3 regions of the Arthrobacter sp. 01N444 genome follow, and region 1 is predicted to be linked to each of the others. Evidence: riboswitches for the same ligand, from Rfam matches in the RefSeq annotation. Region 1 holds a riboswitch; each other region holds the start of a gene.
The links. A riboswitch is a leader RNA that binds a small molecule or an ion and turns the genes downstream of it on or off. The one in region 1 is predicted to bind S-adenosylmethionine.

Region 1 (4,384 bases):
CCCAGGCGAGGTCGGCCGTGCACCAGTGCACGTCCTTCTCCCGCAGCGCGGGGTCGGGGTTGCTGAACAGGTGCTCGAAGCTCCATGACGCCTGTGTGAGGTAGCCGCCGGAGGTGTGGACCAGCCCCTTGGGCTTGCCGGTGGTGCCGGAGGTGTACATGATGAACAGCGGCGTCTCGGCGTCGAACGCCTCGGCTTCGTGAGTCTCGGAGGCGGTGCCGACGGCGTCGTGCCACCACACATCGCGGCCGGCGGTCATCGGGACGGTGTCCAGCTCGTCCGCGGGAGTGGTCCGGTTGACCACCAGGACGTGTTCGATGGCGTTGTCGCCGGAGACGGCGGCGTCCGCGTTGTCCTTGACCGGTACGGCGGTGCCGCGGCGGAACTGGCCGTCGGTGGTGACCAGGAGCTTGGCGCCGGTGTCCTCCACCCGGAACTTCAGGGCCTCGGCGGAGAATCCGCCGAAGACCAGGGAATGGATGGCACCGATCCGGGCCACTGCGAGGGTGATGATCACGGTTTCGGGGATGACGGGGAGGTAGATGACCACCCGGTCGCCCTTGGTGATGCCGAGATCCAGGAGGGCATTTGCGGCTTTGGAGACCTCGCGCTGGAGTCCGGCGTAGGTGACGGCACGGCGGTCGCCGGGCTCGCCCTCAAAGTGCAGGGCCACCTTGTCTCCGCGCCCCGCCGCTACGTGGCGGTCGACGCAGTTGTAGGCGACATTGAGCCTGCCCCCTTCGAACCAGGTGATCTGCGGTCCGGTGCCGGCCTCGACGTCGGCCGGGACCCGGCGGTGCGCGGTGTGCCAGGGCTTGGTTTGCTCCGTCGCGCCGCCGGGCAGGTCCGCCCAGTCGAGGCGGAGAGCCTGGGTTTCCCAGAACGCAACCGTCTCTGCCTGGACAGTTCCCGCGGTCGCGGCGCCGCCGTGCCGGGGAAGGTGGTTTCCGAAGGTGGTGCTGCGGTGACGCGCCGGCCCATCGGCGGGGACGCCGTGCACTGCGCCGTCCGTGGACTCGTTCAGGGACCATCCCGAAGAGCCGCGAGAGGAGCCGGGCGCGTCACGCAGCCCTGCTTCGTTCGCCGTCGCGTCCGAAGTGGTTTGGGGGAATGCCTCGGACGCAGGCCGGGCAAAGGTGGGCAGAGCGGAAGAATTCTCAGGGGTCATTGCTGCACTCCATCGGTCCTGGCAGTAGCACCCTTGGTTGCTCCGGCTCCCTCGAATTTCACCGAAGGAGGGCGGAGCGGTGGCGTGGGAATGGTCGTCCCACGTCACCGGGGGGTTGCTGCGGCGTCATCGATCCAGGTCTCTCGGCCGCTCGGGATGGTCACTACCTACTAGAACTTCAGATGCACGATTCCGCAAAATCGGCGTCCGGGAGCGCCGTAATATTCGTTCACCCGGCGTGGGTCCGACCCAAATCATTCATTTATTCGACAATTGCCCGGAAAGGTCGCAGGAGTAAGGTTGATGCATGGCCCATGTTAACGATCCGGCAGTCATTGACCGCCTCATGCGAACCAAAGGCACGTGGGCGGTGGTCGGCCTCACCACCAACGAATGGCGCTCGGCGTATGAGGTCTCCCTCTATGTCCGGGACCGGATGGGCATGACCATCATTCCGGTCAACCTTCCGGGCGACGATGTCCACGGCGAGAAGGGGTACCGTTCCCTGTCTGACATCCCGGCGGAGAAGCACCCGATCGACGTCGTGGACTGCTTCGTCAACTCCCACAGGGTGGGCGCAGTCATAGACGAGGCCATCGCAGTAGGCGCCAAGGCCGTCTGGCTGCAGCTGGGCGTCTTCGACGACGCCGCGACGGACCGGGCCAGGGCCGCCGGGCTGGACGTCGTCGTGAACGCGTGCCCCGCCCGCGAAGGCTGGCGCGTGGGCATCTAACGGCCCGGGAATGACGATCAACAGATCGGGAAGAGTCGGTTACAAAATGTGACCGGCTTTTTCTGTATCCGGCCTCCTGCCGTGTGAGATGGACTCGTAACCATCCCGAGCGGCTGAGAGATCTGGCTCCGTGACGCCGCAGCAACCCCCTCCTTTGAGGACGGTGCTACCGCCAGGACCGATGGAGAACCACTGTGTTCTGAGGCTCCCCGGCTTCGCTCAGCGCTGCCCGGAAGCCAGGACCCAGGGCTTTCCTCGGGCGAGCCCGGAGGAAATCATGAACACGCAGACAGCGGCAGCGCCGCGGCCCCGAGCAGGTGGGGGCCTGTGATCGAGATCCAGAACGTCAGCACGTCATTCGGTTCGGCCGCGGGACCTTTCACGGCCGTCGATGACGTCAGCCTGCACATCAGGCGGGGCACCATCCAGGGCATCATCGGGTTCTCCGGCGCCGGCAAATCCACGCTGCTGCGCAACATCAACCTCCTCGAGCGCCCGACGTCGGGCCGCGTCCTGGTGGACGGCGTGGACCTGGTGACCCTGTCCGACGCCGAGCTCCGGACCAAGCGGCATGACATCGGCATGATTTTCCAGCACTTCAATCTCCTCAACAACCTCACAGCCCAGGAAAATGTGGAGCTGTCCCTGAAGTTCGCCGGCGTCGGGAAGGCGGAACGCCGGCGGCGGGCCGCCGAAACCCTGGAAATCGTGGACCTCGCCGACAAAGCGGGAACGTATCCGGCCAAACTCTCCGGGGGCCAGAAACAGCGGGTGGCGATCGCCCGCGCCCTTGCCACCGGGCCCAAAGTGCTGCTCTGTGACGAGCCGACGTCGGCCGTGGATCCCCGGACGACGTCATCGGTCCTGCAATACCTGGCCGACGTCAACGCCGAATTCGGCATCACAATCGTGGTGGTCACCCACGAGATGAATGTCATCAAGGCCATCGCGGACAACGTCGCGGTCATGGAAGAAGGCCGGGTGGTGGAGCAGCTCGACCTCGCCGAACTCCAGCGCCCCGGTTTCCACCCGGCGACGTCGATCGGCCGCTACCTGGTCTCCGATGAGATCCAGCTGGACCGCTCCGGGAGGGGCACCCACACCACAGCCGCGTCGGAGGGCCTGATCAATGTTTGACCGCATCCTGGAAGTCCTGCCCGAAATCGGCGTCGCCATGGGACAGACCCTCACCATGCTGCTGGTGGCCATCCCGCTGGCGGTGCTGCTCGGGACACCGCTGGGTGTCCTGCTCTACACCATCGGTCCCAACGGGCTCAAGCACAGGCCAAAGCTGCACCGGGTCCTGGACGGGCTGGTCAACCTGCTCCGCTCGTTCCCGTTCCTGATCCTGCTGATCGCGATCATTCCCGTGACCAGGTTCATTGTCGGCACGACCATCGGCACGGCCGCCGTCATTGTCCCGCTGACCCTCAACGCCATTCCGTATTTCGCCCGCTTCGTGGAACAGAACCTGAGCCAGCTCGGCGGCGGAGTGGTCGAAGCGGCACGGTCCATGGGCGCCAGCCGGTCCCAGATCGTCCGGGACGTCCTGATTGTGGAGGCGAAGCCCGGACTCGTCAGCTCCATCACCATCATGACCGTCAGCTTCATCTCCTACTCGGCGATGGCCGGACTGGTGGGCGGCGGCGGAATCGGCGACTTCGCCATCCGGTACGGCTATTACCGCTACGAAACGCCGCTCATGATCACCGCCATTGTCCTGATGATCCTGCTGGTCACCATCGTTCAGCTGGGCGGATCCTATGTTGCCCGGCGCCTGGACAAGCGCCTCTGAGCGCCGGCAGCACCCTCGTCCCACCTCCCACAGCGGAAAGCACCCCATGACTTCAACGCCCAGTACCCGTTTCGACGGACCCCGCCCGCGCCTGCTGATCAGCGCCTTCGTGATGAACACGTCCAGCCACATCATGGGCGGCCAGTGGCGGCGCCCGGAAGCCCAGCAGCACCGGTTCAACGAACTCCAGCTCTGGATCGACCTGGCCCGCCAGCTCGAAGGCGCCAAGTTTGACGCGATCTTCTTCGCCGACGTCGTCGGTCTCTACGGCGACTACGACGGCGGGTGGGCATCGCTGCTGAAAAAGGGCCTGCAGGTGCCGTCCAACGACCCCCTCATCCTGCTGTCCGCGCTCGCCACGGGAACGCGGGAGATCGGGCTGGCCGCGACGTCGTCGGTGATTCAAAGCCATCCGTTCCAGTTCGCCCGGCAAATGTCCACGCTGGACCACATCAGCGGCGGCCGCGTGGCCTGGAACATCGTCACCAGCGTGCTGGAAAACGCGCACCGGAACTTCAACGCCACCGAGCTGACCAAGCATGACGAACGCTACGACTGGGCGGACGAATACGTCGAGGCCGCCTACAAATTGTGGGAAGGATCCTGGGAAGACGACGCGCTGCTCCGGGACAAGGCGACCGGGGTCCACGCGGACCCGGAGAAAGTCAGCAAGATCTACCACCGCGGG
Region 2 (4,384 bases), on a different contig from region 1:
CATCTTCACGTCCGCGGATGGCCGGGTGCTGGAAGGTCCGACGTCGACCGTTCTGCTGGCCCACCTGGAAACCTTGGACGACGGCGCCGGCGGCGTCCGCACCATCCGGCGGCTCATCACGCCCCAGCTGGACAGCGGCATCCTGCCCGGCACATCACAGGGCGCCCTGTTCACCGCCGCCAAGGCCGCCGGCTGGGAGCTGGGTTACGGCCCGCTGGAGCCGAAGGACCTGCTGGACGCCGACGCGGTCTGGCTGATCTCCAGCATCCGGCTCCTGGCCCCGGTCAACCACATCGACGGGCAGGAAATCGGCACCCCGGAACTCCGGCGCCAACTCACGGCCGAACTCAACGCCCTCTTCGCGACCATCGAATAGCAACGCGGGGTCAGTTACGGCCCATCCCATGTCCCCGGATGGGCCGTAAGTGACCCCGCGTTGGTGTTGCGCTCACCCCAGGGCGTCCGCGGGCACTGCCGGGCACAGGCGGAACGAGGCCGGGTTGAACGCCGGGAGCATGAACGTTGCGAGCACGGCGTCGAGCATTTCCGGGGCCCAGGTGCTGTTCTCCCCCAGGGTCGCGCAGACACCCAGCACCACGGGCGTTCCGTCGGTGCGGCGGCGGATCTGGACCTGGACCGGCCCGGTCAGCCCGAGCGTGCGGACGGCGGCCAGGCCCAGCTTGCGCACATCCCCGGCCTGGTTCGCCGGCACCCTGCGGCTGACCTCGTCGCTGCCGGCGCGTCCATACGGAGTCCTGGTCTTCTCGAGGACCACCGCCACCGGCGCCATCGCGTTGCGTGCCGGGGTGCCGAACACCAGGCACACATAGTCGGCGCCCGGGATAAATTCCTGGACCAGTTGCCCCGCCGGCATGTTCTTCCAGCTAACGGAGTCGGTTCCGGCCAGCAGGTGGATACCATGGGAGCCTTTGAAGACCCGCGGCTTGACCACCACGGGGCCGCTGAGGCCGGCGAGGGAAGCCGGCGCGGCGGCGAGGTCGCCCGGAACCGCGAACCGGGGCACCGGGATGCCGGTGGCTTGCAGCGCCCAGGTGGTGAACAGGTGGTCGTTGGCGAGGGCCACCGCGGCGGGGTCGGCCACGATGATCCGCACGTCCTGGGCGAATCCCGCGCGGGCCGCGGCCAGGACCGGGAGTTCCACGGTGAGGGTCGGAATGATGACGTTGATGGCTTCGCGGTCCACCACCCGGCGCAGGTCCAGGACCATGTCCGGGTTCGTCGCCGGCAGGAGCCTGACCGCGGCGGCGGGAGCCTCCCCGGCCTGGCGGGTGTCGGCACGGGCGTCGGAGCCGAGGTACGGGAGGCCCCGGGCTTCGAGCTGGGCCGCGACGGCCCGTCCGGCGGCGCTTGTAATCCCGGTAACGAGTATGCGCGGGCCCACGATTGCTCCATTCCGCCGTCACCGGCCGGACCGCGGCTGCGGCTCCGACCGTTCCAGCCACCGATTCCCAGACAGCTTGTTGATGGACAGACGAGTCGATTCCGGGACTGCTTGATTCGCACATTGCTCGAATCACCTGCAGCTCCGGCCGACTCGTCGGACCTAATCCCCCCCAGTAAACGGCGAATCGTCCCGGCAGACACGAGTGGGCTGTACCCGAAACTGGAGCCCGCCACTACTCGCCCGGGCCGCGGTCCGGTTACGGAACATGACGACGGCGGCGGTGCGGGCCGGCGTCGCAGGTGTTACGTTTTTGGGGAGTAATGAGAACCGGTGCCAAGCCCTGACTGGCCGGTCGGCAACCCTCCCTTTCGCGGCGGGGTGCCTCAGGTGAATACTCGGCATTCGAGAATTCGAGCTGCAAGCGTGAAAGAGGAGATCCGTCGTGCCCGACACGTCAATACCCACAACAGCCGCACCCGGCACAGCACCCGGTTCAGCATCCGGGGGCGAGGAGAGGCTGGCCTACCGCCTGTTCACCGGGGCGGATGACCGCGCCTTTTGCGAGCGGGTGTCAGCCGCCCTGGCCGAGGGCTACGTGCTGCATGGAAGCCCCGCCGCCAGCTTCAACGGAAGCACCGTGATCGTGGCGCAGGCGCTGGTCCTGCCGGCCGCGATTGCCAGTGCGGACGCCGCCGTGGCCAATGCGGTTGATGAGCTCGACGCCGACGAATTTGGCGCCGACGGGGCCTTCGCGGGCCACGCATGAGCTACGCCGGAGACGTCAGCCCGCAGGAGGCGTGGGCCAAGCTGGAGGCCGGAGCCATCCTGGTGGATGTCCGGACCGAGGGCGAATGGGCCCACATCGGCATCCCGGACACCGCGGCCGCGGGCGAGAGCCGCAACGATCCGCTCTTCATCCAGTGGAACCTCGCCGGCGGCACGCCGAACCCGCACTTCGTGGAACAGCTAAGGCAGCAGGCGCCGGAGGACACCGCCGTCGAACTGGTGTTCCTTTGCCGTTCCGGGGCCCGGTCGATCGCGGCCGCGACGGCCGCGACGGCCGCCGGCTACACCTCGTACAACGTCCTTGAGGGCTTCGAAGGCGAGACCGACCGCTTTGGCGAACGCACCGTCAATGGCTGGAAGAACCGCGGCCTGCCCACCAACCTCGGAAAGATCTAAGTGACTTTCAATCCCGACGCCGCCGGCTGGGCGGCCGACACCCAGGCCGTCCGTGGCGGCCTTGACCGCACCGGCTTCCAGGAAACCACCGAGCCGATCTTCCTCAACTCAGGATTCGTCTACGAGTCCGCGGCTGCCGCCGAGCGCGCCTTCACCGGTGAGGACGAGCGCTTCGTCTACTCCCGCTACGGCAACCCCTCCGTCGCCACCTTCCAGGAGCGGCTCCGGCTGCTCGAGGGAACGGAGGCGTGTTTCGCGACGGCGTCCGGCATGTCCGCCGTCTTCACCGCCCTGGGCGCGCTGTTGGCGGCCGGCGACCGGGTGGTCGCGGCCCGCTCGCTGTTCGGCTCGTGCTTCGTGATCCTCAACGAAATCCTGCCGCGCTGGGGTGTCGAGACGGTCTTCGTGGACGGCCCGGACCTGGAGCAGTGGAAATCCGCGCTGTCCGAGCCGACCACGGCGGTGTTCTTCGAGTCGCCGTCGAACCCGATGCAGGAAATCGTGGACATCGCCGCCGTGAGCAAACTGGCGCACGCGGCCGGCGCCACGGTGGTGGTTGACAACGTCTTCGCCACCCCGCTGCTCCAGCGCTGCGGCGACCTCGGCGCGGACGTGGTGGTCTACTCCGGCACCAAGCACATCGACGGCCAGGGCCGCGTCCTGGGCGGGGCCATCCTGGGCACCAAGGAATTCATCGACGGGCCCGTCAAGCAGCTCATGCGGCACACCGGTCCGGCGCTTTCGGCGTTCAACGCCTGGGTGCTCACCAAGGGCCTGGAGACCATGGCCCTGCGCGTCAACCATTCCTCGGCCTCCGCGCTGCGGCTGGCCGAATGGCTCGAGGGACAGCCCGCGGTCGGCTGGGTAAAGTACCCGCTGCTGCCGTCCCACCCGCAGTACCCGCTCGCAGGGCAGCAGATGAAGGCCGGCGGGACCGTGCTCACCCTGGAGCTGCAGCCCTCCCCCGGGCGCACGGCGAAGCAGGCCGCGTTCGCACTCCTGGACGCGCTGCGGATCATCGACATCTCCAACAACCTGGGCGATGCCAAGACGCTCATCACGCACCCGGCCACCACCACGCACCGCGCGATGGGCCCGGAAGGCCGCGCGGCGATCGGGCTCAGCGACGGCGTGGTCCGGCTGTCGGTGGGCCTGGAGGATGTGGAGGACCTGATCCGCGACCTCGGCCAGGCGCTCAAGCAGGTCTAGGTGTACTGCCCAGGGACGTTGGTTCGGTGAATGTGATGACTCGCTGGAGTCGTTGACCTAAAGGTGAGGACCTCCGGTTGCACAGTGGAGTTGCTTAGACAACCGCTGCAGCGACCAGGAGGTCCTCGTGTCCCACGCTAATGCCGCTTTGACTCCACGCCAACGTTTGCGCGTCGCGCGTCTGGTCGTAGACCACGGCTGGCCGGTGTCCCGGGCTGCCGAGCAGTTCAATTGCTCCTGGCCCACGGCCAAACGGTGGGCGGCCCGCTACGCCGCGATGGGTCAGGACGGCATGGCCGACAGGTCCTCGCGCCCGCACCGGGTGGCGAACCGGACACCGCAGCAGCTGGTGCGCAAGGTAGTGCACCTGCGCTGGAAGCAACGGCTGGGGCCGGTCGCGATCGGGGCGAAGCTGGCCATGCCGGCCTCGACCGTGCACGCGGTTCTGGTCCGGTGCCGGCTGAACCGCCTGCACCACGTGGACAAGCGCACCGGGGAGGTCATCCGCCGGTACGAGCACGACAGGCCCGGGGCCATGATCCACGTCGACGTGAAGAAGCTCGGCAATATCCCCCACGGCGGCGGCTG
Region 3 (4,384 bases), on a different contig from region 1:
GACCTTGGCCCGGGTGGAGTCCGATGCCGCGAGATAGTAGCTGCGGGACTTGGCCAGCTCCTGGATGTCCTCCGTCGTGATGGAATCCTCCCAGCGCGTCAGGTGGCGCTCAAGCCCGGTGAACTCGGGGCCCACGGCCGGACGGAAGTGTGGTTTGTGGACGTCCCCGGCGTGCATGATCCGGGAGAGCCGGTGCACCCAGGGCACGCTGGTGTCCAGCTGGTTCCAGATCAGACCCAGCACGCCGTGCGGCCGCAGGATCCGGGCAATCTCGGCGCTTGCCAGGCCGGGGTCGCACCAGTGCCACGCCTGGGCGACCGTGACCAGGTCAAAGGACTCCGGCTCGAGACCGGTGTCCTCGGCGCTGCCCTCGATGGCGGTGACGTCTGGCAGGGTCCGGCGCAACTGCCCGAGCATGTCGGGAGAGGGGTCCACGGCCACCGTGCCCAGTCCGCGTTCCGCCAAAAGGGAGGTGAACTTCCCGGTGCCCGCGCCAATGTCCGCGGCGTCCCTGGCCCCCGCCGGGACCAGCCAGTCGGCTGACTCCTGCGGATAGCCGGGGCGGACGCGCTCGTAGTGCTCCCCGCCGTCCTGGAAGCTTTGTCCGAGTTCCTGGCGCCGCACGCTGTGCAGCTTCGGTCCGCTGTGCAGTTTCGGTCCGCTGTGCGGCTTGACTCCGCTGTGGAGCCTGGGGCCGGCGCTTGCCACGTGCGATCTCCTTCGGGAAGGTCCTGCTGGTTTCAGATACCTTTCGAATTTACCGCACCCGCGCCGGGCCCCGATCCTGCCTAGCCGAGGGTGCAGGGCGCAGCGCCGGCGGTGCCCGGGGTGTTCGGCGCCCAGTGGGGATAGCTGCGGGTATCGTTGGCCGGCACCCAGCGGCCGGCATCCACCACGTAATCCCAGCCGAGTCCGTTCTGCCGCAGCTGCTGCAGGCCGGCCAGCAGGCGTTCGGCGTCCTCAAGCCGTGAGCCGAGGCCGAAGCTGGCCCGCAGGGAGCCGGCGGGCAGGCCGAGCCGCTTGAGCAGCGGGTGGGCGCAGAAGCGGCCGTCGCGCAGGCCAATGCCGTGTTCGGCCGACAGGTAGGCGGCCACCAGTCCGGCGTCGTAGCCCTCCACGGAAAAGTTCACGACGCCGATCGTGCCGGTGTCCGGCTGATCCCCTCCAGCGGAAGAAGCAGGGGAAGAATCGGAAGCCGAATCGGCAAAGATCCGGTGCACGGTTACTCCCTCGATGCCCTGGAGGCCCTCGACGAGGAAGGACCGGATGGCGTCCTCGTGGGCCTGCCACTGCTCCGGGTCCAGGGCCGCAATGACCTGGGTGGCGCGGGCGAGGGCCGCCGCGCCGAGGACGTTCGGCGAGCCGCCCTCGTGCCGGGCAGGTCCCGTGGTCCAGCTGACGGAGTCGAGCCGGGCATCGCGGACCGCGCCGCCGCCGGCCAGGTGCGGGGTGCCGGCGTCGAGCCAGTCCGTCCGCCCCACCAGCACGCCGGCGCCGAACGGGGCGTACAGCTTGTGCCCCGAGAAGGCGAGGTAATCGACGTCGTCCGCGGCGATATTGATCCGCCGGTGCGGGGCGAGCTGCGCGGCGTCGACAACGATCCTGGCGCCGTATTCGTGCGCCAGTGCGGCCAGGGTCCGGATCGGGAGGATCTCCCCGGTGACGTTGGAGGCGCCGGTGACGGCCAGCAGGCTGACGCCGCCGCGGGCGAGTTCGTCGCGCAGGCGGTCCACGGTGGCCGCGAGGGTGGCGGCGGCCACGACGCTGCGGTGCGGGACATTCTGCCAAGGCAGGAGGTTGGCATGGTGTTCGATGTCGAGGTAGAGGACCTCGCCCGCGGGCCGCCCGTCGCGCAGCGGCAGGCAGCCGGCCAGCAGGTTCAGGGAATCGGTGGTGTTGCGCGTGAAGATCACGGAATCGCCGGGCCGGCCGCCCACGAAGTCCCGCACGATGTCCCGGGCGTTCTCGTAGACGGAGGTGCTGATCTGTGATGCGTAGCCGGCGCCGCGGTGCACGCTTGCGTAGTACGGCAGGATTTCGTTCAGGTAGGCCGAGACCACGGAGAGGGCCGGTGCGGAGGCGCCGTAGTCGAGGTTGGCGTAGCGCGCGTGGCCGCCGGTGATCAGCGGGGCCTGGATTTCGGCCCCGGTGACGGCTGCCAGCGGGCGGGCCGCGAGGGCAAGCCGTGCATGGAATTCAGGGGCAACGGGGAAAATGGCAGTTGTCATGGGACCTCACTCGAACAGGACCCCACACCGTGGGAATCCGCGCTTGCCGGGTCCGTTCCGGACCGGCCAGGTCGTCACCCGGGGCACCCCACCGCGACTGGAGGGTTGCCGGCCAGCAAACCGGGGTTTAGCGCTGGCACTCGTGACCTGCATCGAGCGTAGGACATCGGCGCAGCCGGGGAAAAGGCGGCCGCCGATTGTGAAGCGGAATATTACGGGCGCGGATCAGTTGTTCGGGTGGGCCTGAAAGAGGTCGTCGAGTCCGGGGTTGAGCCGCTTGAGGACTTCCGAGTGCAGGATCGAATTGGTGGCCAGGGCGTTGCCGCCGAAGGGGCCGTCCTCGCCTTCGAGCGAGGTGAAGCGGCCGCCGGCCTCGGTCACAATCGGCACCAGGGCGGCCATGTCGTAGAGATTCAGCTCGGGTTCGCAGGCGATGTCCACGGCGCCCTCGGCCACGAGGCAGTACGACCAGAAGTCACCGTAGGCGCGGGTCCGCCACACTTCCTCGGTCAGGCCCAGGAACTCATCCAGGTTCCCGCGTTCCTTCCAGCCGCCAAGGCTGGAGTAGGACAGCGAGGCGTCCTCGAGATTGGAGACGTTGGATACCTTCAACCGTGTGGCGGCGGCGAGCGAGCGGCCCGTGTAGGCGCCCGCACCCTTGGCGGCCCACCAGCGCTTGCCCAGTGCCGGCGCGCTGACGACGCCGACCACCGGCTCGCCCTCATCGACGAGGGCGATCAGGGTGGCCCAGACCGGGACGCCGCGGACAAAGTTCTTCGTGCCGTCGATCGGGTCGATGATCCACCGGCGGGAACCGTGGCCCGAGCTGCCGAACTCTTCGCCCAGGACCGCGTCACGCGGACGTGACCGGGAGAGCTGGCCGCGGATGGCCTCTTCCGCGGATTTGTCGGCATCGGTGACGGGTGTGAGGTCGGGCTTCGTCTCGATCCGAAGGTCGAGCGCCTTGAAGCGGCTCATGGTCTGGGAATCGACCGAATCTGCCAGTACATGGGCAAGGCGCAGGTCATCGTTGTAGCTCGAAGCGGGTTGGCTCATGGTTCCAAACTACCGTCAAACCGGGCTGCCGGGCGGGAGGCCGCGGCACGGCGCCGCCGCCCCGTTGCGGGTCCGGCTAGGAGACGGTGCCCAGTTCCTTGGTTTCCTGCGCTTCCATCCGCGGGTCCGTGCCCAGCAGCCGGCGCAGGGACGCGAGCCTGGCCGGTCCCGAGGGCCCCGCGTGCCCGGCCGCAACCCATTTGTCGACGCCGCAGTTGACGGCGGTGGAGTCATGCTTGCAGCCGCGTTCGCAATCATCGGTGCCCGGTTCCAGGTCCGGGAAGGAACGCAGGATCCGGTCCGGGTCCACGTGGGCCAGGCCGAAGGACCGGATGCCGGGGGTGTCGATGATCCAGCTGCCGGCCGGGGCATCGTTGACTTTGAGCGCCAGTGCCGAGGAGGACGTGTGGCGGCCGCGGCCGGTTACCGCGTTCACGCCTCCCGTGGCCCGCTCGGCCCCGGTCAGGGCGTTGACCATGGTGGACTTGCCGACGCCGGAATGGCCCAGCATCACGGTGACCTTGCCGTCGAGGTAGTCGCGCAGCTGGGATACCGCGTCCTTGTCGAGCCGGGCGGAGAGCCCGTCGTCGGAGCGGGCGTCGATGCCGGAAGCGGCGGAGTCGGCGGTCTTGGAGATGATGACGGGGAAGTCGAGGTGCTGGTAGTTGGACAGCAGCTCGGCGGGATCCTTGACGTCTGCCTTGGTGACGAGCAGCAGCGGCTCAATGCCGGCGTCGTATGCGGCCACCAGCGCGCGGTCGATGAAACCGGTCCGCGGCTCGGGGTTGGCGGCGGCGACCACCACCACCAGCTGGTCGGCGTTGGCCACGACGGCACGTTCGATCGGGTCCGTGTCGTCGGCGCTGCGGCGCAGCAGCGTCTTGCGGTCCTGGATCCTGACCAGCCGCGCCAGGGTGTCGGGCTCGCCGGTGACATCCCCGACCAGGGAGACGAAGTCGCCGGCAACCACCGGGTTGCGGCGCAGTTCCCGGGCCCGGGCAGCGATGATCTTGCGTTCGTCCGCGGTCCCCTCGCCGACGACGGCGGTGTAGCGGCCGCGGTCAACGGTGATGATGCGTCCGGTGACGGCATCGTCGTAG

Region 2: linked by a shared signal. The riboswitch ahead of AC1DKN_RS15210 (DUF1737 domain-containing protein) and the one ahead of AC1DKN_RS08820 (methionine ABC transporter ATP-binding protein) in region 1 are both predicted to bind S-adenosylmethionine.
Region 3: linked by a shared signal. The riboswitch ahead of AC1DKN_RS11305 (aminotransferase class V-fold PLP-dependent enzyme) and the one ahead of AC1DKN_RS08820 (methionine ABC transporter ATP-binding protein) in region 1 are both predicted to bind S-adenosylmethionine.

The regions. Positions count from the first base shown of each region.
Region 1 covers NZ_JBFTRB010000005.1:247,326-251,709, reverse strand. Annotated here, with positions in the region: gene acs (acetate--CoA ligase) at 1-1,168, opposite strand, end outside; gene AC1DKN_RS08825 (CoA-binding protein) at 1,476-1,901, shown strand; SAM riboswitch class I at 1,999-2,089, shown strand; gene AC1DKN_RS08820 (methionine ABC transporter ATP-binding protein) at 2,229-3,038, shown strand; gene AC1DKN_RS08815 (methionine ABC transporter permease) at 3,031-3,696, shown strand; gene AC1DKN_RS08810 (LLM class flavin-dependent oxidoreductase) at 3,743-4,384, shown strand, end outside.
Region 2 covers NZ_JBFTRB010000014.1:16,932-21,315, forward strand. Annotated here, with positions in the region: gene AC1DKN_RS15200 (aminodeoxychorismate lyase) at 1-376, shown strand, start outside; gene AC1DKN_RS15205 (ATP-grasp domain-containing protein) at 449-1,402, opposite strand; SAM riboswitch class IV at 1,722-1,835, shown strand; gene AC1DKN_RS15210 (DUF1737 domain-containing protein) at 1,863-2,171, shown strand; gene AC1DKN_RS15215 (rhodanese-like domain-containing protein) at 2,168-2,587, shown strand; gene AC1DKN_RS15220 (O-succinylhomoserine sulfhydrylase) at 2,588-3,796, shown strand; gene AC1DKN_RS15225 (IS481 family transposase) at 3,924-4,384, shown strand, end outside.
Region 3 covers NZ_JBFTRB010000008.1:21,757-26,140, reverse strand. Annotated here, with positions in the region: gene AC1DKN_RS11310 (class I SAM-dependent methyltransferase) at 1-651, opposite strand, end outside; gene AC1DKN_RS11305 (aminotransferase class V-fold PLP-dependent enzyme) at 789-2,228, opposite strand; SAM riboswitch class IV at 2,263-2,376, opposite strand; gene hisN (histidinol-phosphatase) at 2,454-3,284, opposite strand; gene rsgA (ribosome small subunit-dependent GTPase A) at 3,361-4,384, opposite strand, start outside.